DNA from 4 places in the Streptomyces sp. DT2A-34 genome. Region 2 is predicted to be linked to each of the others. Evidence: riboswitches for the same ligand, from Rfam matches in the RefSeq annotation. Region 2 holds a riboswitch; each other region holds the start of a gene.

Region 1 (7,650 bases), 5.0 Mb from region 2:
GGCGATGGACAGCCCGGCGCGGTCCTTGCCGGCCGCGCAGTGCATCAGGGCGGGCACGCTGTCCTCCGTGAGCGCGTGCAGCACCCGGGAGTGCTCGGCGGTGCGCTCCTTGATGATCGTGCGGTACGAGGCGATCATCCGGCCCGCGCCCTTGCCGTCCGCCAGGATCGCCCTGAGCTGGTCGAGGTTGCCGTCCCGGACCATCTTCCAGAACTCGGCGCCGTCCGCGGGATCGGACAGCGGCAGGTTCACATTGCGTACGCCCGGCAGCTCGACGTCCGGCCCTTCGAGCTTCTGGTCGGCCGCGTTGCGGAAGTCGAAGATCGTGTGCAGGCCCAGGGAGTCCAGAAAGGCGGCGTCCTCCTCGGTCGCGTGCGCGAGGTGGCCGCTGCGGAACAGCACTCCGTACCGCACCCGCCGTCCGTCCACGGTCGGCAGTCCGCCCACATCGCGGAAGTTGCGAACTCCGGCCAGTTCGGGCTCGGTCGACGGGATCTGCTGCGTCACGGGGGCTCCTCCCAGTCGGCCCCGCCGACGCGGCTCTGCGGTGCGGCCGACGGGGTGCGTTCTCGACGATACGACATGGCTTCCTGGGCCAATGGGTTGTCCACAGGCGTTGCCTCGGCATCGCGGCGCCCATGATGATGTTGGTACTCGATCGCACCTGTTTGGATCTGTGAGGGCTTGATGCTGGAGATCTCCGACGACGGCCGTACGTGGCTCCTGACTGGGCCGACCAGCAGTTACGCCGTCCATCTGACCGAAGGCGACGAGCTCCTGCACCTCCACTGGGGGCCACGCGTCGCCCTCGACGACGCCGAGGCCCTCGCCGTGCGCCCGCTGCCGGAGTACTGGCCCTTCGAGTCCCCGCTCGACGGACGCGAGGAGTACCCGGTCGAGGGCGGCCCCCGCTTCGTACGGCCCGCCCTGTCCGTGCGCACCGACGAGCGGCGCGGCACCGAGTGGGGTTTCGAGCGGTACGAGACCGAGGGCGACGAGCTGCGGTTGCGTTTTTGTGACGGCGGGCTGAGCGTCACCCTGCACTACCGGATGCGCGGGGACGTCGTGGAGCGGTGGGTGACCCTGGACAACCAGGGGCCCGCCCTGGAGCTGCTGCGCGCCGACTCGGCCACCTGGACGCTGCCCGACCGGGAGGACTGGCGGCTGTCGCAGCTGCACGGCCGCTGGGGCGCCGAGTCCCGGCTCGCGCGGTCCCCACTCACTTACGGGGAGAAGGTCATCGGCAGCCGCCGCGGGCACACCGGGCACCAGCACCTGCCGTGGGTCGCGCTGGACACGGACGCCACCGAGGAGCGCGGCGAGGTCTACGGCTGCGCCCTCGGCTGGTCCGGAACCTGGCGCATCGCCGTGGCCCAACTCCCGGACGGGCGCGTGCAGATCACCGGAGGGGCCGGATACGACGACTCGGGCCTGCTGCGGCTGGCCGCGGGGGAGTCCTTCACGACCCCCGTCTTCGCCGGACTGTGGAGCGACGGCGGCTTCGGCGGGGCGAGCCGGGCCTGGCACGCGTACCAGCGCGCGTATGTGATCCCGGACGCCGACCGGGACCGGCCGGTGCTGTTCAACTCCTGGGAGGCGACGGAGTTCGACATCTCCGAGGAGCAGCAGCGCGTGCTCGCGCGGCGGGCCGCGGCCATCGGCGTCGAACTGTTCGTGGTCGACGACGGCTGGTTCGGGACGCGCACCAGCGACCGCGCCGGGCTCGGCGACTGGACGCCCAACCCGGACCGCTTCCCGTCGGGCCTCAAGCCGCTCGCCGAGTACGTGCAGGCGCTCGGCATGCAGTTCGGCATCTGGGTCGAGCCGGAAATGGTCAATCCGGACAGCGAGCTGTACCGCACCCACCCGGACTGGGTGCAGCACCAAACGGGACGAAAGAGGACGGAGTTCCGCAATCAGCTCGTATTGAACCTCGCGCGCGACGACGTCCAGGAGTACCTCTGGGAGCGGCTCGACGGGCTCCTCTCCAGCGCCCCGATCGACTATGTGAAGTGGGACTTCAACCGCTGCTTCACCGACGCCGGCTGGCCCGGTGGGCCGTATCCGCAGCGCCTGTGGGTCGACCACGTGCGTGCCCTGTACCACTTGCTGGACCGGCTGCGGGCCGCGCACCCGGGCGTCGCCTTCGAGTCCTGCTCGGGCGGGGGCGGGCGGATCGACCTCGGCGTGCTGAGCCGTACGGACCAGGTGTGGACCTCGGACAACACCGACCCCCTCGACCGGCTCGCCATCCAGCACGGCTTCAGCCAGATCCACCCGGCCCGGGTCATGGCCGCCTGGGTCACCGACAGCCCGAACGCCATGCTCAATCACCGTGCCAGCTCGCTGCGCTTCCGGTTCGTGAGCGCCATGGCGGGCGTGCTCGGCGTCGGCGGTGACCTCGCCACGTGGAGCGAGGAGGAGCTCGCCGAGGCCCGGGAACGGGTGACGCTCTACAAGGAGATCCGGCCCGTGGTGCAGCGCGGCGACCTCTATCGGCTGCGGCCTCCGCGGGGCGGGTTGAGCGCGGTGCAGTATGTGCTCGGGGGCGAGACGGTCGTCCTCGCCTGGCTCCAGGCCCAGAGTTACGGCGCGCCCGTCCCGGCGCTGCGATTGCGCGCCCTTGACCCGACAGAATCGTACGAATGCCTTGAAACGGGCGAAATTCACCGAGGTGCCGTACTGGTGCATCACGGACTGCGCGTCGGTTTGCATGGCGACCTTGATGCGGCAGTTATCCGACTGCGTCGCATCTAGGGGTTCTGTCCGAATTAGCGCCTTCATTCCAACTCGCTCTGGAGTGAAGGGAGCTGGAGCGGTGTCACGTGAGGAGTGTCATATTCGTGACCGTGCGTCGCCCGTCATGTTCACGTAATTCCCGTGCTTTTCCAGGGGTTTTACGTCCGGCGGCGCACCGGTAATCCACGGAGTGTGACTGGGAATTCCCACAAGGGATCAACAGGAACGCATTCGGACGGAACCCCTCACTTGTTCCCTTGCGTCTTCCTCGCTTACGTTCGCCACCAATCCGGACGGACGCCCAATCCTGCCGCCGCCCGGAGACCGCACACTCACCCGACCACGGCAGGAGCGGGGGACCCACAGGTACAACCGCCTGTTCCGGTCTCCGGAACGGCTAGGGGTAAAGCCGCGTTTCGGCGCGGCCGGGCATCTCCAGCCCGCACCCGACAGCTCACCTCGCAGGCGCCGGAGAGGAATTCGCCATGCCCGCGAAGGGTAAGCACCGCCGCCCGAAGTCCCAGCGCTTCACCCGCTCCATAGCCGTCGCCGGAACCGGTGGCGCCGCTCTCGCCCTCCCTCTCATCGGAGCCACCGGCGCCCACGCCGCTCCCTCGCAGTCCGTTTCGGAAAAGGCCGTTCAGTCACTTCCGGCCGCCGAGAAGAAGGCGGTCGAGAAGACGGCCGCCGAGAAGAAGGCGGTCGAGAAGACGGCCGCCAAGAAGAAGACGGCCGTGCGGACCTATTCGGTGAAGGTCGGCGATTACCTCTCGAAGATCGCCGACGAGCAGGACGTCAGCGGTGGCTGGAAGAAGCTCTACGCCGACAACCGCGAGGTCGTCGGCGAGGACCCGTCGCTGATCCACCCCGGCCTGAAGCTCACGATCGGCAAGAAGGCCACGGCGAGCGCCCCCAAGTCCTCGTCGTCCTCGCCCTCTTCCTCCTCGTCGTCCTCCAAGGACTCGTCCGCCGCGAAGTCCTCCGCGTCGAAGAAGACGACCACGGCCGCCCAGAGCGTCGAGAGCACCGGCACGACCACCGGCTTCTCCGCCCCCGTCGCGGGTGCCGCCGTCAGCACCGCCTACAAGGTGGCGGGCAGCATGTGGTCCAGCGGCTACCACACCGGCGTCGACTTCGTCACCCCGACCGGCACCGCACTGAAGGCCGTTGGCGCGGGCACCGTCGTCTCCGCGGGCTGGGGCGGCGCCTACGGCAACCAGGTCGTCATCCAGCTCGCCGACGGCTACTACGCCCAGTACGCCCACCTGTCGTCGCTCTCCGTCTCGGCCGGCCAGACCGTGACCGCGGGCCAGCAGATAGGCTTCTCCGGCGCGACCGGCAATGTGACCGGCCCGCACCTGCACTTCGAGATCCGCACCACGCCGGACTACGGCTCGGACGTGGACCCGGTCGCCTACCTCCGCTCGAAGGGCGTCCCGGTCGGCTGACGACCCCTTCCTCGGAACCACCTGCCTGACACGCCACCGAAGGCCGGACCTCGATCCCTAGGTCCGGCCTTCGGTGTGTCCGGCTGCGCCCGTTCATGATCGCTTCATTGCGGTCTTGTGCCAGAGCCGGCCCGGGGTGTCGACAAGGAGGGGAGGGTGAGGACACAGTGATCCCCGTCATGGTGCAAGCGCTTTCTGCGTCGGCTCCCGGAGGTTCCCGTGTCCCGCGTCGACAGACGTACGTCCCTGGCCGCCGCGGTGGCTGTGGGGTTGCTCCTCGGCGCCCCGCAGCCCGTCTTCGCGTCCGATGCGTCGACCGTCGTACGCCCCGACGACAGGCGTCTCGTCTACGAGGGGCACTGGGGCCGCACCCCCGAAGCGGCCAGCACCGTCAACTCGGGCTCCCGGCTGCGCTTCCGCTTCACCGGCGGTAGCGTCCACGCCCTCTTCGACGTCGGCTCGATCACCGTGCCCGCGCAGATCTACGTGTCGGTCGACGGCGGGCCGAAGCGCCTGCACGCGGTCGACCGGGGCGATCTGCGGATCACCGCGGACGGCCGGGGACCCCACTCGGTCGAGATCTCCGTCAAGGACGTCTTCTCCCGGGCCAACCGGTGGACTCCGCCTCTGGAGACGGGCGTCGTGCTGACCGGTCTGCGGCTCGACGACGGCATGCGTCTGCTGCCTCAACCCGCCCCCGGCGCCCGGAAACTGGCCTTCTACGGCGACTCCATCACGCAGGGCGTCATGGCTCTGTGCGAGGTGAACACCTCCGACTGCGCCGACGGTACGGCCACCTACCCCACCCTCGTCGCCGACGCCCTGCGCGCCTCGCTCACCCAGGTCGGCTTCGGCCGCCAGGGTGTGATCCAGACCGGCAACGGGGGAGTACCGGCCGCGCCGGACGCGTACGGCTGGAACCACGCGGGCTCCCGGGCCGACTCCGACCGCCGGGCCGACGTGATCGTGGTGAACCAGGGCACCAACGACGCGGCGTACGGCTCGGCCGAATTCCGGTCCGCCTACCGCGCCTACCTCGACAAGCTGCGGGCCGCCGCCCCGCGCGCCCGCATCCTCGCGCTGTGCCCGTTCAACGGCGCGCACGCCGACGACATCGCAACCGTGGTCGGTGAACTCGCCGACCCCCGCACCGAGTTCGTCGACACAACCGACTGGCTCTCGCCGGCGGACGGGGACTTCAACGGCACCGTCCACCCCAGCGCCCAAGGCCATCGCAAGGTGGCCACCCGGCTGATCGCCCTTCTCGCAAAGGGGTTCTAGTGCCCCCGCCGCCACACCCTCGCCCAGAACCCCGAGTACCGCCTCGGCCGGACCGCGCGGGGTCACCCGCAGCCGACGTACACGGACCACCACCTGGGCACCGACACCCGTCGCGTGCCGAAGCCCGCCATCACTTCCCGGAAGGGGCCGTCTCCCGTGACGACCACGCGTAGAGCATTCGGAACCCTGGCCGCCGGCGCCGCCCTCGCAGCCCTCGCCCCGGCGGGAACGGCGAGTGCCGCGCCGCCCCGGCACCGCCGCCTCATCGCCCACGACGACTTCCGTCATGGCTTGGGGCAGTGGGCGGTGGAGCTCGAGAAGGGCGGCACCGTCACCGCCTCCCGCGGGATCCTGGAGGTCGATGTCCCCGCCGGTGCGACGGTCTGGTTCAAGAAGCGGCTGGAAGGGCCGTACGTCATCGAATACACGGCCACGCCCATAGCGGAAGGCGGTGTCAACGACCGCGTCTCCGACCTGAACAACTTCTGGAACGCCACCGACGTCCGCTCCCCGGACGACATCTTCGCCACGCCGCGGAGCGGGGCGCTCGCCGAGTACGACCACCTCAAGACGTACTACGTCGGCTACGGCGCCAACACGAACACCACGACCCGGATGCGCCGGTACGTCGGCCAGGCGGGGGTCCGCCCGCTGCTCTACGACTACACGGAGCCGCTGCTCGTGGCGAACGAGCCCAACCGGGTCCGGATCGTCTCCGACGGCTCGACGGCGCGGTGGTGGGACAACGAGCGGCTCGTCTTCGACCACAGCGACCAGGAGCCGTACACCAGCGGGCACTTCGCCTTCCGGACCACCTGGAGCCACTTCCGGATCAGCGACTTCAGGGTGTGGCGGTTGAGCCCACAACGCCCCTGATCAGAGGCTTATTCCAGGTTTGGCCAACACTTTACAAGTGGCTTATCTCACCGCCCGTCAACCCTTCCTTACGGTCGCGTAGGTCACATTCGAAGGTGAATCATGTGCCGATGTGGCAGACGATTCGAAGAGTGACAGCAGATCAGTGATCGGGTCGTACGTTGCGGTGGGGGACAGCTTCACCGAGGGCGTCGGCGACCCCGGCCCCGACGGGGCGTTTGTCGGCTGGGCCGACCGGTTCGCGGTTTTGCTCGCGGACCGGCGGCCCGAGGGCGACTTCAACTACACCAACCTCGCCGTGCGCGGCAAGCTGCTCGACCAGATCATCGAGGACCAGCTTCCGAGGGCCGCCGAAATGGCCCCGGACCTGGTCTCGTTCTGTGCGGGCGGCAACGACATCATCCGACCCGGAACCGACCCCGACGAGGTGGCCGAGCGCTTCGAGCAGGCGATCGTCCGGCTCACCTCCGCCGTCGGCACCGTCATGGTGACGACCGGCTTCGACACCCGTGGCGTGCCCGTGCTGAAGCATCTGCGCGGCAAGATCGCCACGTACAACGGTCATGTGCGGGCCATCGCCGACCGGTACGGCTGTCCGGTGCTCGACCTGTGGTCCCTGAAGACCGTTCAGGACCGCAGGGCCTGGGACGGCGACCGGCTCCATCTGTCTCCCGAGGGGCACACGCGCGTGGCGCTCCGTGCGGGGCAGGTCCTCGGCCTGGAGGTGCCGGCCGACCCGGACCAGCCCTGGCCGCCGCTCCCGCCCCGCGGCACCCTCGAGATCCGCCGGGACGACGTCCACTGGGCGCGCGAGTACCTGGTGCCGTGGATCGGGCGGCGCCTGCGCGGCGAGTCGTCGGGGGACCATGTGACGGCCAAGGGCGCGCTGTCCCCGGACGCCATCAAGATGCGGATCGAATCGGTGGCTTGAGGCGGCGCCTCGACGGTGTGGGCCGCGCCCTGTTCGAGGGGGCGCGGCCCACACCCCTGTCGTGGCCCGGGTGAACCGGCGCCTCGGCGATCGACGCCCTCACCGCGCCGACGCCGTCAACGCCTCCCGCTCCAGCCCCAGTTCCCGGGCGAGCGCCTCGTCCACCCACTCCTGGGCACGCGCGCGTGACACCGCGCCCGGGTACGACGTCAGCTGGACGGCGAGCCCGTCGAGGAGGGCCGTGAGGCGCAGGGCCGTGCCGGTGGGGTCCGGGCAGCGGAACTCGTCCGCGGCCACGCCCTGGGCGATGACCTCGGCGATGGCCGCCTTCCACTGCCGGTCGAGGTCCCGGGTGACCTCCTGCAGCGCGGGCTC
Region 2 (7,650 bases):
GCCCTTCATGCCGATGCCCTGCTCGGCGAGGCCGGGGATCGGGAAGGTGCGGGAGACCGCGCCCATCGCGATGACCAGGTAGTCGAAGGGCAGCTCGTACGCCTCGCCCACCAGCGGGGCGATCGTGGCGACCTTGCGGTCCTGGTCGATGGTGGTGACCCGGCCGGTGAGGACCTCCGCCTTCGGCAGCACGCGTCGCAGCGGGACGACGACGTGGCGCGGGGAGATGTTGCCGGCGGCGGTTTCGGGAAGGAAGGGCTGGTAGGTCATGTACGACCGGGGGTCGACGACCGTGACGGTCGCCTCGCCGTAGCGCATCTTCTTGAGAATGCGCCGAGCTGCGTACAGGCCTACGTACCCACCGCCTACTACGAGGATCCTGGGACGCTCCGTGGTGCTCATGCCATCGAGTATCCACCCGGTTCAGGGGGGTCGCTCGTGCGCCCCTTCACAAGCTCTTGCAGGGGCTGTGCTACCATCCCCGGCCCGCGTGACGCAGGTCATGGTCACGATCGGGAACCGCGATGCGCCGCACCCCGTTGTCAATGCCGCGTGAGCTGCCTCTCTGGCTTGCCGGGCCCCCTGTGAGCGGTCCGGAACGCCCTCCGGCGAAAGGCCCCGGGAGCACCCTTACACCGCCCATCTGAACATGTTCAAGGGCCTGTTCACCCCTCGGACGGGTCAACCGACACCGATCAGTGCTCCGACAGGGCAGAATTCCTTGTGAAGAACTTCACGAAGTTTCTTCGGCGGGTGCCTTCGAAGGATTCCCGGAGGGCCCGAAAGGCCCCCTCGGACGCGCTCATACGCTAGCCGACCTGCTCAACCGAAGGCTACCGATCGGTAGCAAACGAGACCCGGACCGCCCCGCGGGTGCGACCGGGGCCACCGTCACCCGGTCAGCCACGCTCGGCGAGCAAATCCGGCAGAAGCGCGCATAACGTGCAGCCATGATCACCTCACAGAAGGCCCTCACGCGGGCCACCTCGCGAATAGTCTCGGTCGGCGCGGCTCTGGGCATCGCTCTCGCATTGGGGGCGGCGACGGCCGCATCCGCTGCGGCAGCCCCGCCCGCCTCACAGGTCGCCGCAAGGGCCGCGGACGGCCACGGCCACGACCACGAGCACCACCACGACGGCCACCACCACCACGACGGCGGGGGCTGCAGCGGCCTCGTCGTCCTCCTCTGTAACTGACGGACAGCCCGCAAGGGCCGAGACAACGGCCCCGGTTCCTCACCAGGAGGTACCGGGGCCGTTCCCTGTCACCACCGCGGCTCAGTCGCCGCGCATACCCTCTTCCGCGGCTTCCGCCACCTTGAAGGCGATGCCGTCGAGGATGTCGTGCTCGCTGACGACGACCTCCTGCGCACCGATCCGCTCCATGATCGCGAGCAGCACCAGGGCGCCCGCCGCGATGACGTCGACTCGCCCCGGATGCATGGACGGTACGGCCGCGCGCTCGGCGTGGGTGGAGCGCAGCAGCCACTCGGTGATCTCCCGGACCCGGTCGTGGCTGATCCGGGAGTGATGGATGCGGGTCGAGTCGTACTCGGGCAGCTCCTGGGCGATCGCCGACACCGTGGTCACGGACCCGGCGAGCCCCACCAGCGTGCGCGCCGCACGCAACGGCACCGACTCCTCGGCGAGATCGAGGGCCGCCTCGATGTCGGCCCGCATCGCCGCGATCTGCTCCTCGGAGGGCGGGTCGGAGACGGCCCCGCCCCGCACCAGATGACGCTCGGTCATCCGCACACAGCCGATGTCCACGGAGCGCGCCGCGCGCACGTGCTCCTCCCCGACGACGAACTCGGTCGACCCGCCACCGATGTCCACCACCAGGTAGGGCTTGGGGAGGTGGTCGTGCTCGGCCAGCTCCTTCGTCGCCCCGGTGAAGGAGAACTCGGCCTCCTGGTCCCCGGTGATGACCTCGGGCTCGACGCCCAGGATGTCCACGACCCCGCGCACGAACTCGTCCCGGTTCTCCGCGTCCCGGGAGGCGGACGTGGCGACGAAGCGCAGCCGCTCGGCGCCGTGCTCCTTGATGACCGCCGCGTAGTCACGGCAGGCGGCGAAGGTGCGCTCCAGCGCCTCGGGGGCCAGCCGCCCGGTCCGGTCGACGCCCTGTCCGAGCCGCACGATGGTCATACGGCGGTCCAGGTCGACGAGTTCGCCGGTGGCGGGGTCCACATCGGCGACGAGAAGCCGGATGGAGTTCGTACCGCAGTCGATGGCGGCGACGCGGGTCATGGGGTGCCTTTCTTCTCAGCCCGTCTGGGGGTGCCCCCTCTGGGAGAGTTTGAGGACGAGGCCGTTCAGGGCCGAAGCGGGGGTTCAGGGGGCTGCAGCCCCCTGGCGGGGTCGAAGGGGCGGAGCCCCTTCAGGATGGGACGGGTAGGGGCGGCGGGGGCGAGATCACTCGGCGGAGACCACGCACGGCCCCTTCGCCCACCACTCGGGCAACATCGCGATCGCCTCGTCCCCCAGCGGATTGACACCGGGCCCGGCCGCCAACGAGTGCGCGACCAGCACATGCAGACACTTCACCCGGTCCGGCATCCCACCGGCACTGGGAAAGCCCTTCAGCTCCTCGATCTCGTCGCGGCGCCGAATGTAGTCCTCGTGCGCGGCGCGATACGCGGCGGCCAGCTCCGGATCGCTCTCCAGCCGAGCCGTCATCTCCTTCATCACGCCGTTCGCCTCCAGCGTGCCGATCGCCGACGACGCCTTGGGGCACGTCAGGTAGTACAGCGTCGGGAAGGGCGTGCCGTCGGGCAGCCGGGGAGCCGTCTCGACCACGTCCGGCTGCCCGCACGGGCACCGGTGAGCGATCGCGCGCAACCCGCGCGGCGGACGTCCGAGCTGCTGCTTGAAGGCCTCGACGTCCGCGTCGGTGGGATCGGTGCGCGGGGTGGGCGGCGGGGGCGTTTGCATGCCTGTCTTTCTATCGTTCTCGCTGGGCTCAGTGATCGGCGGCGTCGGCCTTGTCGACCCCGTCCCAGATGTTCGTGTACCAGGGCCGGTCGGCCGCGCCCAGGTGGGCCCGTGACTGCTTGGCCGCGTCCGGGTCGATCACGATGTAACCGGTCTCCCCGGGCATCACATAGTGCAGCCGCTGCCGGATCTGCTGCTCGGCGTAGGCGTCGTCCTGCCAGCGTGCCTTGACGTCGCGCAGCTGCTCGACCCGCCTGGCGGCCTCTTTCTTCTGCCGCTGCATGTCGGCGATGTCGGCGCGCTGGGAGACGTACTGCCTTATGGGGTAGGCGAGCGCCACGACCAGGGAGCACAGGACCAGCGCGAGCAGCGCGGCGCGTCCGGTGAGCCTGGAGCGCCGGGCCTGCCGCTTGGTCTGGGAGCGGTAGACGCGGGCCGCCGTCTGCTCTCCGAGCAACCGGATCCTGGTCGCGGTGGAGAACCGGTCCCGGTCCTTCACGGCCATGTCCCGCCTCCCGTTTCACACGCGTACGTCCCCGCACACGGTACGGGACCGAGTACGGGGACGTACGTACGACGCTGCCCTTAAAGGGCCCTGTCAGCCCTTGAAGCGCGGGAACGCGCTACGGCCGGCGTACACCGCGGCGTCGTCGAGGATCTCCTCGATGCGCAGCAGCTGGTTGTACTTGGCGACGCGCTCGGAACGGGCCGGGGCGCCGGTCTTGATCTGGCCGCAGTTGGTGGCGACGGCGAGGTCGGCGATGGTGACGTCCTCGGTCTCGCCGGAGCGGTGGGACATCATGCACTTGAAGCCGTTGCGCTGGGCGAGCTCGACGGCGTCCAGGGTCTCGGTCAGGGAGCCGATCTGGTTCACCTTCACCAGCAGGGCGTTGGCCGCGCCCTCCTCGATGCCGCGGGCGAGGCGCTCGGGGTTGGTGACGAAGAGGTCGTCGCCGACGAGCTGGACCTTGTCACCGAGCTTGTCGGTGATGGTCTTCCAGCCGTCCCAGTCGTCCTCGAACAGCGGGTCCTCGATGGAGACCAGCGGGTACGCCTCGACCAGCTCGGCGTAGTACTCGGTCATCTCGGCGGCGGAGCGCGCCTTGCCCTCGAAGAGGTAGGAGCCGTCCTTGTAGAACTCGGACGCGGCGACGTCGAGCGCGAGGGCGATCTGCTCGCCGGGGGTGTAGCCGGCTTCCTTGATGGCCTCGAGGATGAGGTCGAGGGCCTCGCGGTTGGAGCCGAGGTTCGGGGCGAAGCCGCCCTCGTCGCCGAGGCCGGTGGACAGGCCGCGGCCCTTCAGCACCTTCTTGAGGGTGTGGTAGACCTCGGTGCCCCAGCGCAGGGCCTCGGAGAAGGTCTCCGCACCGATCGGGGCGATCATGAACTCCTGGATGTCCACGTTGGAGTCGGCGTGCGAGCCGCCGTTCAGGATGTTCATCATCGGCACCGGCAGCAGGTGCGCGTTCGGGCCGCCCAGGTAGCGGAAGAGGGGGAGGTCGCTGGCCTCGGAGGCGGCGTGGGCGACGGCGAGCGAGACGCCGAGGATGGCGTTGGCGCCGAGGGAGCCCTTGTTGTCGGTGGCGTCCAGGTCGAACATGGCCTGGTCGATCAGGCGCTGCTCGGTGGCGTCGTAGCCGACGAGCTCCGGGCCGATCTGCTCGATGACGGCGAGGACGGCCTTCTCGACGCCCTTGCCGAGGTAGCGGTTCTGGTCGCCGTCGCGGAGCTCGATGGCCTCGAAGGCGCCGGTGGAGGCGCCGGACGGAACGGCGGCACGACCCGTGCTGCCGTCGTCGAGGCCGACCTCGACCTCGACGGTGGGGTTGCCTCGCGAGTCGAGGATTTCCCGGGCTACGACGACGTCGATGGACGGCACGAGCATCTCCTTCGTGGATGTGACGCTGGTAGTGCGGGGCTGTGAGCCTTGCGACTAGAGCCTAACCGCCTCGGGGACATCGGCAGCCGACCGACCGTCCCGTGGACAGGACCGAACCGTACCCATTGTTTCCTGCCGGAACAAAGGGGGAACAAAGGATGGGCGACATCCGGGGAAAGAAAAGCCCCGCCCCGGTGCGTACGGGGGAACACGCACCGGAGCGGGGAGCCCGTGGGGGACGGGGGTGACCCTCACGAGGTCTTCGCTATGAGGTCCACGGATGTGAGGGCCCTGTGGTTCAGCTGCCGCCCTCGTATTACTTCAGGTGCAGCTGCTGACCCGGGTAGATCAGGTTCGCGTCCTCGACGATGTCCTTGTTCAGCTGGAAGAGCTTCTCCCAGCCGCCCTTGACGTCGTGCTCCGCGGCGATCGAGCTGAGGGTGTCGCCCTTGACGACCTTGTACTCGCCGTCCCCCTTCTTGACCTTCTTGCCGGTCGGGGTGGTGACGGTCTTGGTGCTCTTCTTGGCGGCCGGACGCTCGCTGGAGCGGGAGGCCGACTGCTCCTCGGTGGAGCGGGTGGTGCTCTCGCTGCTCTGCGAGGAACCACTCGACGACGAGCCGGAGCCGTTGTAGGCGGCGCTCGACAGGCCGGTGCCGCAGTGCGGCCAGGCACCCTTGCCCTGGCCGGCGAGGACCTTCTCGGCGATCTCGATCTGCTGGGCCTTGCTGGCCTGGTCGGCGGTGGAGGCGTACGCCGTGCCGCCGTACGCGGCCCACGTGGAGGCGGAGAACTGCAGACCGCCGTAGTAGCCGTTGCCGGTGTTGATCGACCAGTTGCCGCCGGACTCGCACTGGGCGACGGCGTCCCACTCGGAGGCGGTGGCGGCGGAGGCGCTGCCGGCCGCCATCAGCGGGGCGGCCACGGCGGCGGCGCCGGTGACGCCGACGACGGCTATGGCGCGAGCGGCCTTGGACGGACGACGGTGCTTGCCCTTGCTGGAAAACAGCATGGAGAGATCCCCTCACCGACGCCTGCGAGGTGAGCTGTCGGGTTCGGGCCGGTTGAGTTGCCCGGCCGCGCACGTTCGCCTTTCGGCTCCCACTGCGCGGCTTCACCCCTAGCCGACTCCGGCCGTGCGGCCCCGAAGGGCCTCAACTGCCGGACCCGGCGCTTACCTTGGGTCCCCCGCTCCTGCCTACGGCGCTTGACGCGACGACTGTTCCCGTACGGCCGCTGGCAGGATTCGGCGTTGCGGCAGCCGGGGCTCGTGGTGACGAGCGGTCATGACCGTAGCCACGCGATTCGCGGAATTTCAAAGACGATCAGGGCTTCTGAGATCTATCTCTCACTGCATTCAAAGCGGACATTCAGTGCGAATCATGACGCGAACTCCGGCTGTTTTTCACCCCGTTCGCCCCCTATTCGGTGGGGACTTCCAGGGTCTGACCGGGGAAGATGTGGTTCGCGTCAGTACCGATGGCCCGCTTGTTCGCGTCGTACAGCGCGGACCATCCGCCGTCGAGGTCAAGGGAGTCGGCGATGGAGGCGAGAGTGTCGCCGGCGCGCACGGTGTACGAGGCATGGCGGCCGGAGGACTTGACGGCACTCTCGGTCGCCTCGCTCTCGTCGGCACTGGGGCCACGATGACGCCCGGAGCCGGTCGCCTCGGAGTCGATGGCTCCGGTGTCGACGAGGCTCCGGGAGCCCTCTCCCTGCTCCGAGTTGTCCCGATTGTCACCCTTGGACGTCTCTACGGGTGAGCCGTCGGGCGACTGCGAGGCGCCTGCGTCGGCGGACGTATCGGACTTCGAGGAGTTGTCCGTCATAGAGGATGAAGAGGGCGAAGAGGAGGAATCCTGGGACGATTCGGACGAGGTGTCGGGAGAGCCGCTCGGCGAGTTCGAGGAGTCGGAGGAATTCGAGGAGTCATCGGACGGGTTCGCCGCATCGGACGAGTCCGATGCGCCCGACGAACTCGACGAACTCGACGAATCGAGCAATCCGGACGATCCGGATACTTCGGAGGGCGAGTCCTCCGCGACGCCGGTGTCGAGGTCGAGGTCGACCGAACCGGACTTCTGAGTGAGCCCGTTGAGCACCGCACAGGTGCCCCAAGGACTGGTCCCCTGGTCCGCGAGGACGTCCTGGGCCACGGCGATCTGCTGGGAACGGCTCGCCAGGTTGGGACTGGAGGCGTAGTCGAGGCCGCCGTACTCCTCCCAGTCGTCCTGGGTCAGTTGCAGTCCGCCGTAACGTCCGTCGCCGCTGTCGGCGCTCCAGGAGCCGCCGCTCTCACAGTCGGCCACCTTGTCCCACACGGTGCCCTCGGCCGCGCTCGCGCCCGTGGCGCCGAGGAGCGGGATGGCGATGGCGGACCCGGTCACTCCGGCTGCGACGAGGAGCGCCGGAGCTTGACGGGGGCGACGGTGACGACCGTTCCCGGAGAGCATGCGGGGACCTTTCGCGAGACAACGGTGACTGCGGCGCGTGAAACCTGGGCGCCGTCATTGATCCGTGAACGTATAGGCAGACGATCACTTGTCACAAGTTAATGCCGCGCAGATCACGTGAAGATCACAGACTTAAGCGCGTGTCACGTTTGCGCCGGTGGACGTACTCACCCAACAGGGGTGAACTCCACCGGAAGCGTACGCAGTCCGCGCATGATGAGGCCGCCCCGCCATCGCAACTCGGCCGGACCCACCGCGAGTTGCAGATCCGGGAGGCGGGTGAGGAGCGTGGCGAGAGCGGTCTGGCCCTCCAGGCGGGCGAGCGGGGCGCCGAGGCAGTAGTGGATGCCGTGGCCGTAGCCGAGGTGCTGGTTGTCACGGCGGC
Region 3 (7,650 bases), 3.1 Mb from region 2:
AGCCATGACCCGACCGACCGCCCGTCACGTGCTGCCCGAGTTCACCGAGCGCACGAGTCACGGCACCAGGACGCAGGACCCGTATTCGAAGCTGCTGGAGGAGCGCATCGTCTTTCTCGGCACGCAGATCGACGACATCTCGGCGAACGACGTGATGGCCCAGTTCATGTACCTGGAGCACAAGGACCCCGGCCAGGACATCTCGCTGTACATCAACTCGCCCGGCGGCTCGTTCAGCGCCATGACGGCGATCTACGACACGATGCAGTTCGTCACCTGCGACGTGGAGACGATCTGCCTGGGCCAGGCCGGGGCATCCGGCGCGGTGCTGCTGGCCGCGGGCACTGCGGGGAAGCGATTCGCGCTGCCGGGGGCCCGGATGGTGATCCATCAGCCGGGGCTGCCCGAGCCGATCGAGGGACAGGCGAGCGATCTGGCCATCCAGGCCGACGAACTGACGCGCGTTCGGACCTGCCTGGAGGAGCTGCTCGCCCGGCACACCGGGCGCAGCCGCGAGCAGGTGAACCGGGACATCGAGCGGGACAAGATCCTCAGCGCCCAGGAGGCGCTGGAGTACGGGCTGGTGGACCGGATCATCCCCAGCCGCAAGGCCACCCTCGCCCCGCCCACAGGGCGGTGATCGACCGGTGCTTCCACCCGAGTTGCCGCCGCTGCCCGCACTGACGCGTGCGGAGGGGGAGTTGATCGACCGTTATCTCGATGTGGTGGACCTGCTCGGCCGGATCAACCCGACACGGCACGGCGACACGTACCGCGGACTGCGCGCCGCCCAGGCGCTCGTCGGCAAGGCGACCGAGCTGCGGGACGCGCTGGCGCTGATGCACCAGCGGGGCGAGACCGAGCTGCACTCCCCCACGCTGGCGCGTGCGCTGCGCGTGCTGGACGGGGAACGCCGCACGGCTCGCGTCAGGGTGCCGCCACGCTCCGACAGTTGACGAGTCGTACAGAACGGTTCCGGACGCCTCGGCCCACGGACGAGGCGTCCGGATGGACGCCGAAACGAACCAAAAGGTGTACCCACTTTCGGCGTAGCAACCTGCCCATTTATGCGCCCCTCCGGTTGCGCAACAGGCTTGGCCCCAAGGCGGAATGGGACGCTCCATCGCTGGTCGGGGGCTCGTCGAGTACCTGGACACCCGGTCGAACACGGGGGTGTCCACCCGAACGGGCGAGTGGTGAGTAACGCCACAAATCCCCGGTTCCGTTGGGTTTTTCGTTCATCCGTGCGTCAAGATCCCTGTCTGACGACAAGCCCCCGCCGCAGCGGCGGGGCGGTCCGGGCGGACGCCGAGTCCTGCCGCCGCCCGGATGACCGGTCGACAGGAGTGGATCGGCAGGAGTGGAGGACCCGAGCAAGACGGGTCGCCGGAGCGGACGTTCGTTCGATCCGAGCAACCCTTGGGGTGAAGCCGCGGCAACGCGGCCGGGCAACTTCGCCAGCCCGAATCCGACAGGTCATCCTTCACAGGCGGCTGACGAAGGGTTGCGCATGACTGCGCTCAATCGTGTCCCGTCGCTCATGGCCCGAGCCGGTACGGCCTCGGCTCTCACCATCGCCGCAGTGGGCGGCTCGATCGTGGCGCCCGGCTTCGCCTCAGAGGCCGAAGCCGCCACACCGGCGACCAAGGCACTTCAGATCGCGGCCTCCAAAAAGGGCTCACCGTACAAGTGGGGCGCCACAGGTCCGCACAGGTTCGACTGCTCCGGGCTCACGCTGTACTCGTACAAGAAGGCCGGCAAGAAGCTGCCTCGTACGGCGGCCCAGCAGTACAACAAGACCCGCCACATCTCCGCCGGCAACCGCAAGGCCGGAGACCTGGTGTTCTTCCACTCGGGGTCGAACGTCTACCACGTCGGCATCTACGCCGGGAAGGGGAAGATCTGGCACTCCCCCAAGAGCGGGGACGTCGTGCGGCTGCAGAAGATCTGGACCAGGAGCGTCTGGTACGGCCGGGTCAAGTGACCCTCCCCGGGGGCGGTGACGGCAGCCTGACGCGCTGTCACCGCCCCGGGACACCGGACTGAGGGCCAGCCCCCGGAAAGGGCGTCAGACGTCCACCAGCGGCCCGGCGAGGAGTGCCACGCCGAAGGCCGTCAGCGCGGCGCCGGTGACGGTCGTGACCGCCCGTGCGACGCGCGGCCGGCGCAGCCACCTGCCGAGCCGGTCCACCAGCAGGGCGACGACCTGGAACCAGACGAGCGCGATCGCGACCACGATCAGCGCGAGCAGCAGCGTCCGGGGCAGCGCCGGGGCGCCCGCGGGCACGAACTGCGGCAGCACGCTGAGGAACGTGAGCGACGCCTTCGGATTGAGGGCGTTGGTGACGAAGCCCTGCCGCAGCGGTCGCGTGGTGGAATCCTCCCGCGCGGCCTCCCCTTGCGTGTGCCGCTGCCGCAGCGTCTGGACACCCAGATACAGCACATAGACGCCGCCCACCACCTGGAGCGCGCGCAACAACGCCGGTACGGCGGCCAGGACCGCGGCGACTCCCACCACCGCCAGCGTCACATGGACCAGCAGCCCGGCCCCGATCCCGAGCGCACAGGCGATGCCCGCCCGGCGGGAGACGAGGGCGTTGCGTACGACGACGGTGAAATCGGCCCCGGGCATGGCGACCAGGCCGGCGGAGACCCCGGTGAAGGCGATGAGCTGAGCGTCCATGCGGCCAGCCTGCCGCGCCGGGGCCTTCAGCAGGTATTTCGAATATTCTGGGTATTCCTTAAGCAGTGCTTTAGGCAGTGCTTTGGACAGTCACCGTCGGCGCCACGCTCGAAAGGGACCCAGCATGTACGACCCGACCCGCCTCGCCGCCCTGGTGGCGGTCGCCGAGGCGGGCTCGATCACCCGGGCCGCCGAGCGGCTGGGCTACACCACGCCCGCGCTCTCCCAGCAGCTGGCCAAGCTGGAGCGCGAGACGGGCACCGCCCTTCTGGTGCGGCACCACCGCGGGGCGCGGCTGACCGGTGCGGGCGAGTTGCTGGTGGCCCGGGCTCGGCGGGTGCTCGACGAACTCGACCGGGCCCGGCATGAACTGGCCCGGCTGACCGGCCTGACGGGCGGCACCCTCCGGCTCGGCACGTTCCAGACCGCGGGCATCCATCTGCTGCCGCCGGCCCTCAGCGCGTTCCGCCGGGCGCATCCGGACGTGGAGCTGACGGTCGCCGACTACGAGCCGTCGGCCGGTGTCGCCGCCGTCGCGGCCGGCGAGGTCGATCTGGCGCTGACGCACACCTACACACCCGGCGACCCGGTCCCGCTCCCGTCCTCCGTCGGCATCGAGCCGATCCTCGTCGAGGAGCTGGTCCTGGTGTCCGCTCCGGGCCACGCCCTCACCAGCGGGGCCGCACGGCTGCCGCTGACCGAGCTCGCGGGGCAGCCGCTGATCAGCATGGCGCCGGACGCTCCGGCCCGGCGGGGCGTCGAGACGGTGCTGGCCCGCGTCGGGGCCACGCCCTCGGTCCTGGTCCCGACGCCTGGGTACCTCCTGGTGTGCGCGCTGGCCAGTGCGGGGCTCGGGGTCGCGGTCGTACCGGAGATGGTGGCGCGCACGTCGGTCACTCCGGTGGGGGTACGGGCGTTGGAGGGCGGCGAGCTGCGCCGTACGGTCTCGGTCGCCTTCCGGAGTGACGAGGCGGCTCCCGCCGCGGACGCCTTCCGGGCGCTGCTGCGCGGCACGTTCGGACGGGCCGGGCAATCGCAGCAGCCCTGAGGGTTACGGCTCTTGCTGTCCCGCGGCCGGCACCGGCTCCGCGGCCGCCGTCCAGGGCAGTTCGATGGAGACGGTCTTGCCGCCCTCGCGCGTGGGCCGCACTCTCAGCTTGCCCCCGCACTCCGCGGTCAGCCAGCGGATGATGACCAGGCCGCGGCCGTTGTCCTGCTGGACGGCGGCCGGCAGCCGCTTGGGGAAGCGCGGGTGGCTGTCGGTGACCCCGATACGCAGGTGTTCGTCACGGTCGAGTTCGAGGTCCACCGTGAAGGTGGGTGACTGTCCGAGGGTGTGCTGTACGGCGTTGGTGGTGAGTTCGGAGACGATCAGACGGATGGTGTCGGCCACCTCCGTGTCCGGTGGCAGTCCCCACTCGGCGAGAGTGGTGACCACGTAGGACCGGGCCGCGGAGACCGAGGCGGGATCGCTCGGCAGAGTGACGGATGCTTCCAGGTGATCTGCCATGGCGACGTCGTCCCTTTCCCAACGGGACCGCAGTCCGACACGGAGCGGATGGTTCGAGTACGGTCCCGGACTGGTGCTTCGTCGCCAGACTGCCATTACCAGGGCCGTCAGGGTGCCGATCCACCAAGATATGCATATATCTGTCGCTCGAAGCGGTGAACTCTGCGACGGCAGACCGTATTTGGGCGGCTCGGTTGGAGTAAGGAGTTGCCCATGCAGCACGGTCCCGCGGTGCGCCGCCGGAAACTGGGCGCGGAACTGCGTGCGTTGCGCACCGGGGCCGGGCTCACCAGTGGTGAGGCGGCCCGGCTGGTGGGCTGGCACCAGTCCAAGGTGAGCCGGATCGAGACCGGCGCCAGCGGGGTGAAACCGGCCGATGTGCGGTTACTGCTCGACACCTACGGCGTACAGGACTCCCAACTGCGGGAGTTGCTCCTGGTGTTGGCGGGATCGGACGAGGGTGGCGGGCGGCATCACTGGTGGCACGCGTACCGCGGAGTGCTGCCGCCGACGTACCGGGACTTCATCAGCCTGGAGTCCCAGGCGAGTGCGATGCGCACGCTGGAGACGTCCGTGGTGCCCGGGCTGCTTCAGACGCCGGAGTACGCCCGGGCGGTGACCCGGGCCGCGGTGGGCGGACTCGCCGACGAACCCGGCGCCGCCGACGAACGGCTCGACGCGCTGGTCGCGGTCCGTCTGGCCAGGCAGGACGTGCTGCACGGCGATCCGCCGTTGCGCCTGAGCGCGGTGCTCGACGAGGCGGTGTTGCGCCGGGAGATCGGCGGGCCCGAGGTGATGGCGCGGCAGCTGAGGCGGCTGGTGGAGGCGGCGCGACTGCCCCAAGTCCGGCTGCAGGTCCTGCCGTTCGCGGCCGGGGAGCACATCGGCATCACCGGACCTTTCGTTATCTTCTCATTTTCGCGCACTTCTGATCTGGATGTGGTTGTTCTCGACCACTTGACGAGTAGCCTCTACCTCGAACGGAAAGAAGACCTCCAGGCCTACACGGAGGCCTTCAACACCCTTCGGATCCACGCCCTTTCGCCCGAGGAATCGTTGGATTACATCGCCGCGCTTGCTGGCGGCGCGTAAGGAGGCACCATGACCGCACTGCCTCGGAACGTGACTTCAAGTACCGATCTGCTCGGCGCGCGATGGCTGCGCAGCAGCTACAGCACGGGAGCGAACAACTGCGTCGAGACGGCACGGCCGCACTCCGGTCCCTGGACCGGACTGCTCGCCGTGCGCGACTCCAAGGACCCGGCCGGACCCGCGCTGCTCTTCTCCCCCGAGAGCTGGGCGGGCTTCACGACCGCGTTCCAGTCCTGACCATTCACCCTGACCATTCCGATCAGGTCTGACCAACTCTGATCAGTTACGCCAGGTGCGGCGGCAGGGCCGTGTCACGCCGACTCATGGTCGTGTCTCGTCGATGACCCGTACCGCGCGTTCGATCTGCCCCTCGGAGAGGTCCGCGCGGGCGGTCAGCCTCAGCCGCGAGATGCCGTCGGGGACGGAAGGAGGACGGAAGCAGCCCACCGCGAGGCCCGCCGCACGGCACTCGGCGGCCCAGGACACGGCCTCTTCGGGGGACGGCGCGCGCACGGAGACCACGGCGGCGTCCGGACGTACGGCTTGCAGGCCCGCGGCCGTCAGCCGGGTGTGCAGTTCGTTCGCGACCGTGCGTGCCCGCGCCGCACGCTCCGGCTCGCGGCGCAGCAGTCTCAGTGCCGCCAGGGCCGCGCCCGCCGCCGCGGGGGCGAGGCCCGTGTCGAAGATGAACGTCCGGGCCGCGTTGACCAGGTGGTCGATCACCCGGGCGGGGCCGAGGACGGCTCCGCCCTGGCTGCCGAGCGACTTGGACAGCGTGACCGTCACGACGACGTCGTCGGCGCCCGCGAGTCCCGCCGCGTGCGGGGCGCCGCGGCCGCCGTCGCCGAGCACGCCGAGGCCGTGGGCGTCGTCGACGACCAGTCCCGCGCCGTGTTCCCGGCTCGCCTCGGCGAGCCCGCCCAGCGGGGCGGCGTCGCCGTCGACCGAGAAGACGGTGTCCGACACGACGACGGCGGGCCCGTCGTGCGTCTGGAGCGCCGTGCGCACGGCGTCCGGTTCGGCGTGCGCGACGACCTGTGTGGTGCCGCGCGCCAGCCGGCAGCCGTCGATCAGCGAGGCATGGTTCCCCGCGTCGGAGACGATCAGCGAGCCGTGCGGCGCCAGCGCCGTGACCGCGGCGAGGTTGGCCGCGTAGCCGGACGAGAAGACCAGCGCCGCCTCGAAGCCGCAGAAGTCGGCCAGCTCGCGCTCCAGCTCGGTGTGCAGCTCGGTCGTGCCCGTGACGAGCCGGGAACCGGTCGCACCGCCGCCCCACGTCCGGGCGGCCCGCGCCGCGCCCTCGGTGACCTCGGGGTGGTGGGCCAGCCCCAGGTAGTCGTTGCTCGCGAGGTCGAGGAGCGGCGAGTCGGCGGGGCGCGGGCGCAGGGTCCGTACGAGTCCGGCGCGGCGGCGCAGCTCCGCCTGCTCGTCGATCCAGCCGAACGCCATGGCTCCTCCGGGCTTTTGTAGGCAGTGCACAGACACTAGTCGCACGGTCGGCCACCCACGGTGTGGCAATACCCACACATCGAAGTGACAGGGTTGTCCGAAGTCTCCTTGGCTCGGAGCCCCTCCGTACGTCAGGATCAGCTCCCATGGATCTGCTGAACACGCTGGTGGACAAGGGGCTTCGGCGCGAGCTGCCGACCCGCGAGGAAGCCTTGGCCGTCCTCGCCACTTCCGACGACGACCTGCTCGATGTGGTGGCCGCGGCCGGCAAGGTACGCCGGCAGTGGTTCGGCCGACGGGTGAAACTCAACTATCTCGTCAACCTCAAGTCGGGCCTGTGCCCGGAGGACTGCTCCTACTGTTCCCAGCGGCTCGGCTCCACCGCCGGCATCCTCAAGTACACCTGGCTCAAGCCGGACGAGGCCTCGCAGGCCGCCGCCGCCGGTTTGGCGGGTGGCGCCAAGCGGGTCTGTCTGGTGGCGTCCGGGCGCGGCCCGACCGACCGTGACGTGGACCGGGTCTCCGACACCATCAAGGCGATCAAGGACCAGAACGAGGGCGTCGAGGTGTGCGCCTGTCTCGGTCTGCTGTCCGACGGCCAGGCGGAGCGACTGCGCGAGGCGGGCGCGGACGCGTACAACCACAACCTGAACACCTCGGAGTCCACGTACGGGGACATCACGACCACGCACACGTACGCCGACCGTGTCGAAACCGTGCAGAAGGCGCACGCGGCCGGTCTGTCGGCCTGCTCGGGGCTGATCGCGGGCATGGGCGAGTCCGACGAGGACCTGGTCGACGTCGTCTACTCGCTGCGTGAGCTGGACCCCGACTCGGTGCCGGTCAACTTCCTGATCCCGTTCGAGGGCACCCCGCTGGCCAAGGAGTGGAACCTCACCCCGCAGCGCTGTCTGCG
Region 4 (7,650 bases), 2.2 Mb from region 2:
CGCGAGGCGATGGTGAACGCCGCGAAGTACGGTGGCGAGGGCGGCGCCGTGCAGGTCTACGCCGAAGTGGAGGGGAAGACCGTCTTCGTGTCCGTCCGGGACCGCGGTCCGGGCTTCGACCTCGACTCGATACCCGCCGATCGCATGGGCGTCAGAGAATCGATCATCGGCCGCATGGAGCGCAACGGCGGCACGGCCCGGCTGAGGGCGGTGCCCGGCGGCGGTACAGAGGTCGAGCTGGAGATGGAGAGGGCGGAGAAGACGTCATGAGCGACCCGACCGAGGCGAACGAGCCTGTGGAGTCGACCGGCGGGAGCGCGGGCGAGCGGCACGTGCGCGTGGTCCTCGTCGACGACCACCGCATGTTCCGCACGGGAGTCCAGGCCGAGATCGGCCGCACCGAGCAGACCGGCGTCGAGGTCGTCGGCGAGGCCGCGGACGTCGACCAGGCGGTCACGGTCATCACCGCGACCCGGCCCGAGGTCGTCCTCCTCGACGTACACCTTCCGGGTGGCGGCGGGGTCGAAGTCCTGCGTCGCTGCGCCCCGTTGATGGCGGACGCCGAGCAGCCCGTCCGCTTCCTCGCGCTGTCCGTCTCGGACGCGGCGGAGGATGTGATCGGGGTGATCCGGGGCGGTGCGCGCGGATACGTCACGAAGACGATCACCGGCACGGATCTGGTCGACTCCATCTTCCGGGTCCAGGAGGGCGACGCGGTCTTCTCGCCGCGTCTTGCCGGGTTCGTGCTGGACGCCTTTGCCTCCACCGACGCCCCGCCCGTCGACGAGGACCTCGACCGCCTGACCCAGCGCGAGCGGGAGGTGCTGCGGCTGATTGCGCGGGGGTACGCGTACAAGGAGATCGCCAAGCAGCTCTTCATCTCCGTCAAGACGGTCGAGTCCCATGTCTCGGCGGTGCTGAGGAAGCTCCAGTTGTCGAATCGGCATGAGCTGACGCGGTGGGCGACGGCACGGCGCCTGGTGTGATCCCGGGCCCGGGCAGCGCTCCCGGCCCCGGCTCGCTCGCTCACACCACCCGCGTGGCGCCCGCGAACGGCATCTCGTCGAGCGGGGCCACCCGGACCGGTGCGGACGGGTTCGGGGCGTGGATCATCTGGCCGTTGCCGATGTAGAGACCCACGTGGCTGATGCCGGAGTAGAAGAACACCAGGTCACCCGGGAGCAGTTCGGCGCGGGAGACACGGCGGCCGGCGTCGATCTGGGCGTAGGTCGTGCGGGGCAGGGAGATGCCGGCCGAGCGGTACGCGGCCTGGGTGAGGCCGGAGCAGTCGAAGGCGTCCGGGCCGGTCGCGCCCCAGACGTAGGGGCTGCCGATCTTGGTGTGAGCGTAGGAAACCGCGGCGGCGGCACGGGAGTTGGGGGCCTGCGCCGTGACGGAGCCGGGGGCCGTCAGGGCGTCGCGGGTGCCCGTCGAGGAGCGTGCGGCGCGGGCTGCGTCGGCTGCGCTCGCCCCGAGCCGGGCCCGCTCCTCGGCGGTCAGTCGGGCGAGCAGGCTTCGGGCCGCGTCCAGCTTGCCGGTGATCGTGTTCTTGTGGCGTCGCAGTTCGGCCTGGCGGGACTTCAGCGAGGCCAGTTCGACACGTGCGGCTCCGCGCAGCTGCTCGATCTCGCGGAGTTGCTCGCGGACGCTCGCGACGGACGCCGCCTGACGGTTGCCGGCGCGTTCCGCGAACTCCGCTCCGTCGAGGTACCGGTCGGGGTTGGCGGAGAGCGCGAGCCGGAGGGACGGGTCGAGGCCGCCGTCGCGGTACTGCGCAGCCGCCATCGAACCCAGCGCCTCCCGCGCCGAGTTGAGCTTCTCCGTCTTGCGCGCGGCCTCGTCCTGCAGTGTCCTGATGCGCCGTTCGGCCGTGTCCGCCTTCTCCTTCGCGCCGTTGTACTTCTCGGTGGCGACCTCCGCCTCCTGGTACAGCTTGTCCACCTTCGCCTTGACCTGCTCCGGTGTCAGCTGCGGCTCGGCGTGTCCGGTCCCGTCGAACCCCGTCGCCGTCGCCGCGCCCGCCAGGGCGATCGTCCATGCCGTGCGGGCCGTGTTGCCGCCGGCCGAGCGCTGACGGGGCTTGCGGTGCGCTGCCACGTGGACTGCACGTCCTTTCGTACGACCGCCTACGACCGCCTCGTCCCTTACGGGCGCCTGGGGGAGCGGCCGTAGGACGCCGGGGGTGCCGGGGGGCTGGTTACGCGTCCGGCGGCTGCCCACACAGGGGGAGCGGGCCGCCGCCGGACTTCCTCGGCGGTGGTGTCCGACTGCCGCCCCTGGCCCGGGCGGCGGTGGGGAGCCGGTCACCTGGTGGAGGACGCTAAACCTCACTGTGTCGGGTCGGTAACGCGTTGTACGGAAGTGCCGGGAGCGGACCGCGGGATGACCGTAAGTGAGCGTGATCCTGGGGTGGGGTCGTCGTGTTCACGCAGTGTGCTGACCGATGTGGCGGTTTCCGGGGTTGTGGGGGTGGCGGGGTGCTATGGCGCATATATGCAAGATCGGTAGGCGGGGTGGGGCGGGGTGGGGCGTGGGTGGGGGTGAGGGCTGGGGTGAGTGGAGTGCGTTGAGTGGGGCGGTGTCGGGTGGCTGTCCGGCGCTCATTAGGCTCCGGCTCCATGGACGTACTCATCCATCTCTTCGTCGGCCTGCACATCATCGGTATCGCCGCGCTGCTCGGTGGTTTCTTCACCCAGATGAAGGCGATGGGCCAGGGCACCGCCCGGTTCGTCCCCGCGATGCTGCACGGCGCGCTGACCATGCTGGTTACCGGGGTGATCCTCGTTGGTCTCAATCAGGCGGACGACCAGTCCGTCAACAACATCAAGATCGGCGTGAAGCTGGCGCTGCTGATCGTGATCCTCGGACTCGTCTATGTGAAGCGGGACGACGAGACGGTGGACAAGAGTCTGTTCGGGGTGGTGGGGCTGCTGACCACGGCGAACGTCTTCATCGCTGTGTTGTGGACGTGATGTCGGACTCGTGGGTCGTTCGGGGGCGTGTCCGGTGGTGGTGACGGAGAGTGTTGCCGCGGCGGTCATTCCCATCGGGAACGCGGTTGCCCGGCGGCGTACGTCGTAGCGCGGCCGGGGCCATGCGATCTCGGCGATGAGCAGCACGGCGTACCAGGCCAGGGTGAGGGTGATCCGGGACAGGGTTTCCTGGCCCGTCTGGTGCAGGGTCACCGACAGGGTGCCGGTTGCCATGCCGGCGGCGTCGGCTGTGGGGCTGCCTCCGGCGGTTGGGCGGGGGTGCCTGCGGCGGCCTGTTGCTGTCGGGTGGGGGTGCGGGTAGCGCCCAACGGTGGGTTGTGGGTCGGGGCCGTGCCGGGGGGTGTCCGTCCTCGGTCGGGCGGTGGGCGTTGGGCTAGAGGTGCTGTGTCTTGACGCCCGACTCTGCGGGCGGACACCCCCCGGCACGTCCCCTTCCCGCCGTACGCGGGTGCGGCGCCGCGGGGGTACTCCCACGCGCGCGTGTCGGAAGCTCCGCCACGCGCGCGTGCGGCGTCAGGCCGGGCGGACCACGCTGTGGATCGACGACTCCCCGTCGTAGTAGACCGACTCCTCGCGGACGTAGGCGCCGGGCTTCGGGGCGTGGATCATCATGCCGTTGCCGATGTAGATGCCCACGTGGGTGACGTCGTCGTAGAAGAAGATCAGGTCGCCGGGCTGGGCGTTGGAGAGGGAGACCGTGGTGCCGGCGTTGACCTGGTCGTAGGTGACGCGGGGGATGTCCACGCCGGCGGCCTTCCAGGCGGCCTGGGTGAGGCCGGAGCAGTCGTAGGAGTCGGGGCCGGTCGCGCCCCAGACGTACGGCTTGCCTATCTGGGAGCGGGCGAAGGCGAGGGCCTTCTCGGCCTTGGTGGCGTACGAGGAGTCCGTCGCGGATGAGTCCGAGGTGCTCGAGTCGGACGGCTGCTCGGTGCTCTCCTGCTGCTGGGCGGCCTCCTGGCGTTGGCGCTCCGCCTCTGCCTGCTGCCGGGCCAGCTCTGCGGCCTTACGTGCGGCTTCCTCCTGCTTGCGCTTCTCGATCGCGGCCAGGCGCGCCTTTTCCTCCGCCGTCAGCTTCGAGAGGAGTTCGCGTGCGTCAGCGAGCTTCCTTTGGACGGTGGTCTTGGCGGTCTGCAGGTCGTTCTGCGACTCGGTGAGCGTCTCGAGGCTCTGGGTGGCCTCCTGGCGCTTCTTCATCGTCGCGGACTGCTGCGTGAAGTAGTCGTCGACCGCTCCCTTCTGACGGCCGGTCATACGGTCCATCAGCTGGGTCTGGTCGAAGTAGTCCTGCGGGGTGTCCGCGAGGAGGAAGGTCGCCGTGTCGGGGGCGGTGGCGCCGGTGCGGTACTGGGCGGCGGCGTTGCGACCGAGTTCCTCGCGCGCGTCGTTGAGCTTCTGGGTGCGCTGGGCGACGTCGTCGAGGAGGGTGTCGACGCGCTTGCGCTGCTTCGCGGTCTTCTCCTTGGCCGCGTTGTACTTCTCGGTGGCCGACTCCGCCTGGCGGTAGAGGTCGTCGACCTTCTTCTCGACCTCTTCGAGGCTCGGCTTGTCGTCCGCCGAGGGGCTCGCGTTGGCCGTCTGGGACAGCAGGGCCACGGAGGTGAGGGCCGCCGTGGCGAGGGCGGGGGTCCGTATGCCTGCTACGCGCGTACCCGCGGGACGCGACTTGCGGTGCGACGCCAAGGGAGGCGACTCCTTCCGTACTCCGCCTACCGAGTTAGCTGTCGGGTTCGGGCGGGTGGTCCGGAAGGGTTGCCCTACGGCCTCTCCCTGGGCGGGATCGGGCCGATTCACCCCAAGTTCGGTGGGTCCCCGGCTCCGGCAGCGCGGCGGCGTACCGGACTCGGCGGAGGCCGTGCGGCCCGGCGACGTTCGCCGGTGGGGGTCGTACGGCCTGTCCGGCACGGTAGCCAACTCGTGTGGCCCCTGTGAAGGTTGATGTTCGATATGCCCGATACATTTTCGTGACCTTGGGTCAGGGCGTTGCGGACTGTGGCGGGTGGGGGTGGGTTTGGGGTTGTTTGCGATTCTTTGGGTTGGGTGTGGACTTTGGGTGATGTTGAGCTTTGCTGGTGTCGGGATCCGCGGCGGGTGGGGTGCGGGTTTTCGGTTGATTGCGGACCGTGACGGGATGGGTGGACAGGGTGAGGAGGCGCGGGGGGGCGGGTGGATCTGGAAGATCATCTGGGTTTGAAACAGGCGATGTTCTCGGGGTGGCCGCGGGCTGTCAGTGGGGCGCCCTAGACTCGGAGAGCGATGAGCAGCCTCTTTGACGACAGCTTCCTGGCAGACCTCCAGGCCCCACGCGGCCACGAGGAAGAACTCCCGCCGCCGCCCGAGGACGATCACACTCCGGAGCCGGTTCCGGACGATCTGTTCGGCGGGAAGTTCGACGTGCCTCCGGACCGGGACGCCTACTACCGCGACGGCGCCCCGCGCCCTGCCATCGACGCGGCCGCGCTGCTGGAGGGGCTGAACGAGAACCAGCGTGCGGCCGTCGTCCACTCCGGCGGCCCGCTGCTCATCGTGGCCGGCGCCGGGTCCGGCAAGACGCGGGTGCTCACCCACCGCATCGCCCACCTGCTCGCCGAGCGGAACGTGCACCCGGGGCAGATCCTCGCGATCACCTTCACCAACAAGGCCGCGGGCGAGATGAAGGAGCGCGTCGAGCAGCTCGTCGGCCCGCGTGCGAACGCGATGTGGGTGATGACCTTCCACAGTGCGTGCGTGCGCATCCTGCGCAGGGAGAGCAAGAAGCTCGGGTTCACGTCTTCTTTCTCGATCTACGACGCCGCCGACAGCAAGCGGCTCATGGCGCTCGTCTGCCGGGACCTGGATCTTGACCCGAAGAGGTTTCCGCCCAAGTCCTTCAGCGCCAAGATCAGCAATCTGAAGAACGAGCTGATCGACGAGGAGGACTTCGCCGCTCAGGCGACGGACGGCTTCGAGAAGACCCTCGCCCAGGCCTACGCCATGTACCAGTCGCGGTTGCGGGAGGCCAACGCCCTCGACTTCGACGACCTGATCATGACGACGGTCAACCTGCTGCGCGCCTTCCCGGACGTCGCCGAGCACTACCGCCGTCGCTTCCGCCATGTGCTGGTGGACGAGTACCAGGACACCAACCACGCGCAGTACGCCCTTGTGCGCGAGCTCGTCGGGACCAGCGAGCACCCGGTCGACGTACCGCCCAGCGAGGACGACATCCCGCCCGCCGAGCTGTGTGTGGTGGGTGACGCCGACCAGTCGATCTACGCCTTCCGCGGCGCGACCATCCGCAACATCCTCCAGTTCGAGGAGGACTACCCGGACGCGACGACCATCCTGCTGGAGCAGAACTACCGTTCCACGCAGACGATCCTGACCGCCGCCAACGCGGTCATCGAGCGCAACGAGTCGCGCCGTCCCAAGAACCTGTGGACCAACGCGGGCGCGGGCGCGCGCATCACCGGCTATGTCGCCGACACCGAGCACGACGAGGCACAGTTCGTCGCCGAGGAGATAGACCGACTGACCGATGCGAGGGACGCGAAGGCCGGCGATGTCGCCGTCTTCTACCGTACGAACGCCCAGTCCCGTGTCTTCGAAGAGGTCTTCATCCGCGTCGGCCTGCCGTACAAGGTCGTCGGCGGGGTCCGCTTCTACGAGCGCAAGGAGGTCCGGGACGTCCTGGCCTACCTGCGGGTGCTGGCCAATCCCGAGGACTCCGTGCCGCTGCGGCGGATTCTGAACGTGCCCAAGCGGGGCATCGGTGACCGTGCCGAGGCCATGATCGACGCCCTTTCGCAGAGGGAGAAGATCAGCTTTCCGCAGGCGCTGCGGCGCGTGGACGAGGCGTACGGCATGGCCGCGCGGTCGACCAACGCCGTCAAGCGGTTCAACACGCTGATGGAGGAGCTCCGTACGATCGTCGAGTCCGGCGCGGGACCGGCGACCATCCTGGAGGCGGTGCTCGAACGCACCGGCTACCTCGCCGAGTTGCAGGCTTCCACCGACCCGCAGGACGAGACCCGGATCGAGAACCTCCAGGAACTTGCCGCTGTGGCGCTGGAGTTCGAGCAGGAGTCGGAGGAAGGGGAGGCGTCCGGTGGGCTCGCCGCCTTCCTGGAGCGGGTTGCCCTGGTCGCCGACTCCGACCAGATTCCCGATGAGGACGAGGACGGCTCCGGCGTCATCACCCTGATGACCCTGCACACCGCCAAGGGCCTGGAGTTCCCGGTCGTCTTCCTCACCGGCATGGAGGACGGCGTCTTCCCGCACATGCGTGCCCTAGGCCAGACCAAGGAGCTGGAGGAGGAACGGCGGCTCGCCTACGTGGGCATCACGCGCGCGCGTGAACGGCTTTATCTGACCAGGTCGTCGATGCGGAGCGCGTGGGGGCAGCCGTCGTACAACCCGCCGTCCCGCTTCCTGGAGGAGATCCCGGCGCAGCACGTGGACTGGAAGCGCACGGGCGCGTCCGCGCCGGTTTCCTCCGGCCCGGCGTCCGGTGTGGCTGCCTCGCTGTCCTCGTCCCGTTCGCGCTCCGCGGCCTCGGGCGCGTCCGGTTTCGCCACGCGCCGTACCTCGGAGAAGCCGGTCGCCCAGCTGGCGGTCGGGGACCGGGTCACGCACGACCAGTTCGGGCTCGGCACCGTGATGGCGGTCAAGGGCACGGGTG

What was found. A riboswitch is a leader RNA that binds a small molecule or an ion and turns the genes downstream of it on or off. The one in region 2 is predicted to bind cyclic di-AMP.
Region 1: linked by a shared signal. The riboswitch ahead of QQM39_RS04325 (LysM peptidoglycan-binding domain-containing M23 family metallopeptidase) and the one ahead of QQM39_RS26865 (transglycosylase family protein) in region 2 are both predicted to bind cyclic di-AMP.
Region 3: linked by a shared signal. The riboswitch ahead of QQM39_RS40650 (C40 family peptidase) and the one ahead of QQM39_RS26865 (transglycosylase family protein) in region 2 are both predicted to bind cyclic di-AMP.
Region 4: linked by a shared signal. The riboswitch ahead of QQM39_RS16455 (C40 family peptidase) and the one ahead of QQM39_RS26865 (transglycosylase family protein) in region 2 are both predicted to bind cyclic di-AMP.

Annotation. Positions count from the first base shown of each region.
Region 1 covers NZ_JASTWJ010000001.1:1,005,551-1,013,200, reverse strand. Annotated here, with positions in the region: gene QQM39_RS04335 (tyrosine-protein phosphatase) at 1-507, opposite strand, end outside; gene QQM39_RS04330 (alpha-galactosidase) at 688-2,757, shown strand; cyclic di-AMP (ydaO/yuaA leader) riboswitch at 3,063-3,220, shown strand; gene QQM39_RS04325 (LysM peptidoglycan-binding domain-containing M23 family metallopeptidase) at 3,225-4,187, shown strand; gene QQM39_RS04320 (GDSL-type esterase/lipase family protein) at 4,407-5,468, shown strand; gene QQM39_RS04315 (DUF6250 domain-containing protein) at 5,625-6,344, shown strand; gene QQM39_RS04310 (SGNH/GDSL hydrolase family protein) at 6,490-7,275, shown strand; gene QQM39_RS04305 (TetR/AcrR family transcriptional regulator) at 7,375-7,650, opposite strand, start outside.
Region 2 covers NZ_JASTWJ010000001.1:5,981,240-5,988,889, reverse strand. Annotated here, with positions in the region: gene QQM39_RS26895 (NAD(P)/FAD-dependent oxidoreductase) at 1-402, opposite strand, end outside; gene QQM39_RS26890 (hypothetical protein) at 951-1,196, shown strand; gene QQM39_RS26885 (Ppx/GppA phosphatase family protein) at 1,278-2,249, opposite strand; gene QQM39_RS26880 (DUF501 domain-containing protein) at 2,415-2,933, opposite strand; gene QQM39_RS26875 (septum formation initiator family protein) at 2,962-3,438, opposite strand; gene eno (phosphopyruvate hydratase) at 3,532-4,812, opposite strand; gene QQM39_RS26865 (transglycosylase family protein) at 5,129-5,824, opposite strand; cyclic di-AMP (ydaO/yuaA leader) riboswitch at 5,829-6,028, opposite strand; gene QQM39_RS26860 (transglycosylase family protein) at 6,234-7,265, opposite strand; gene QQM39_RS26855 (cytochrome P450) at 7,433-7,650, opposite strand, start outside.
Region 3 covers NZ_JASTWJ010000001.1:9,113,276-9,120,925, reverse strand. Annotated here, with positions in the region: gene QQM39_RS40660 (ATP-dependent Clp protease proteolytic subunit) at 5-640, shown strand; gene QQM39_RS40655 (hypothetical protein) at 648-956, shown strand; cyclic di-AMP (ydaO/yuaA leader) riboswitch at 1,297-1,507, shown strand; gene QQM39_RS40650 (C40 family peptidase) at 1,511-1,984, shown strand; gene QQM39_RS40645 (LysE family translocator) at 2,069-2,683, opposite strand; gene QQM39_RS40640 (LysR family transcriptional regulator) at 2,808-3,731, shown strand; gene QQM39_RS40635 (ATP-binding protein) at 3,735-4,193, opposite strand; gene QQM39_RS40630 (helix-turn-helix transcriptional regulator) at 4,407-5,285, shown strand; gene QQM39_RS40625 (DUF397 domain-containing protein) at 5,295-5,522, shown strand; gene QQM39_RS40620 (8-amino-7-oxononanoate synthase) at 5,607-6,734, opposite strand; gene bioB (biotin synthase BioB) at 6,881-7,650, shown strand, end outside.
Region 4 covers NZ_JASTWJ010000001.1:3,775,282-3,782,931, reverse strand. Annotated here, with positions in the region: gene QQM39_RS16475 (ATP-binding protein) at 1-270, shown strand, start outside; gene QQM39_RS16470 (response regulator transcription factor) at 267-986, shown strand; gene QQM39_RS16465 (C40 family peptidase) at 1,027-2,097, opposite strand; gene QQM39_RS16460 (hypothetical protein) at 2,619-2,972, shown strand; gene QQM39_RS16455 (C40 family peptidase) at 3,507-4,673, opposite strand; cyclic di-AMP (ydaO/yuaA leader) riboswitch at 4,682-4,849, opposite strand; gene pcrA (DNA helicase PcrA) at 5,247-7,650, shown strand, end outside.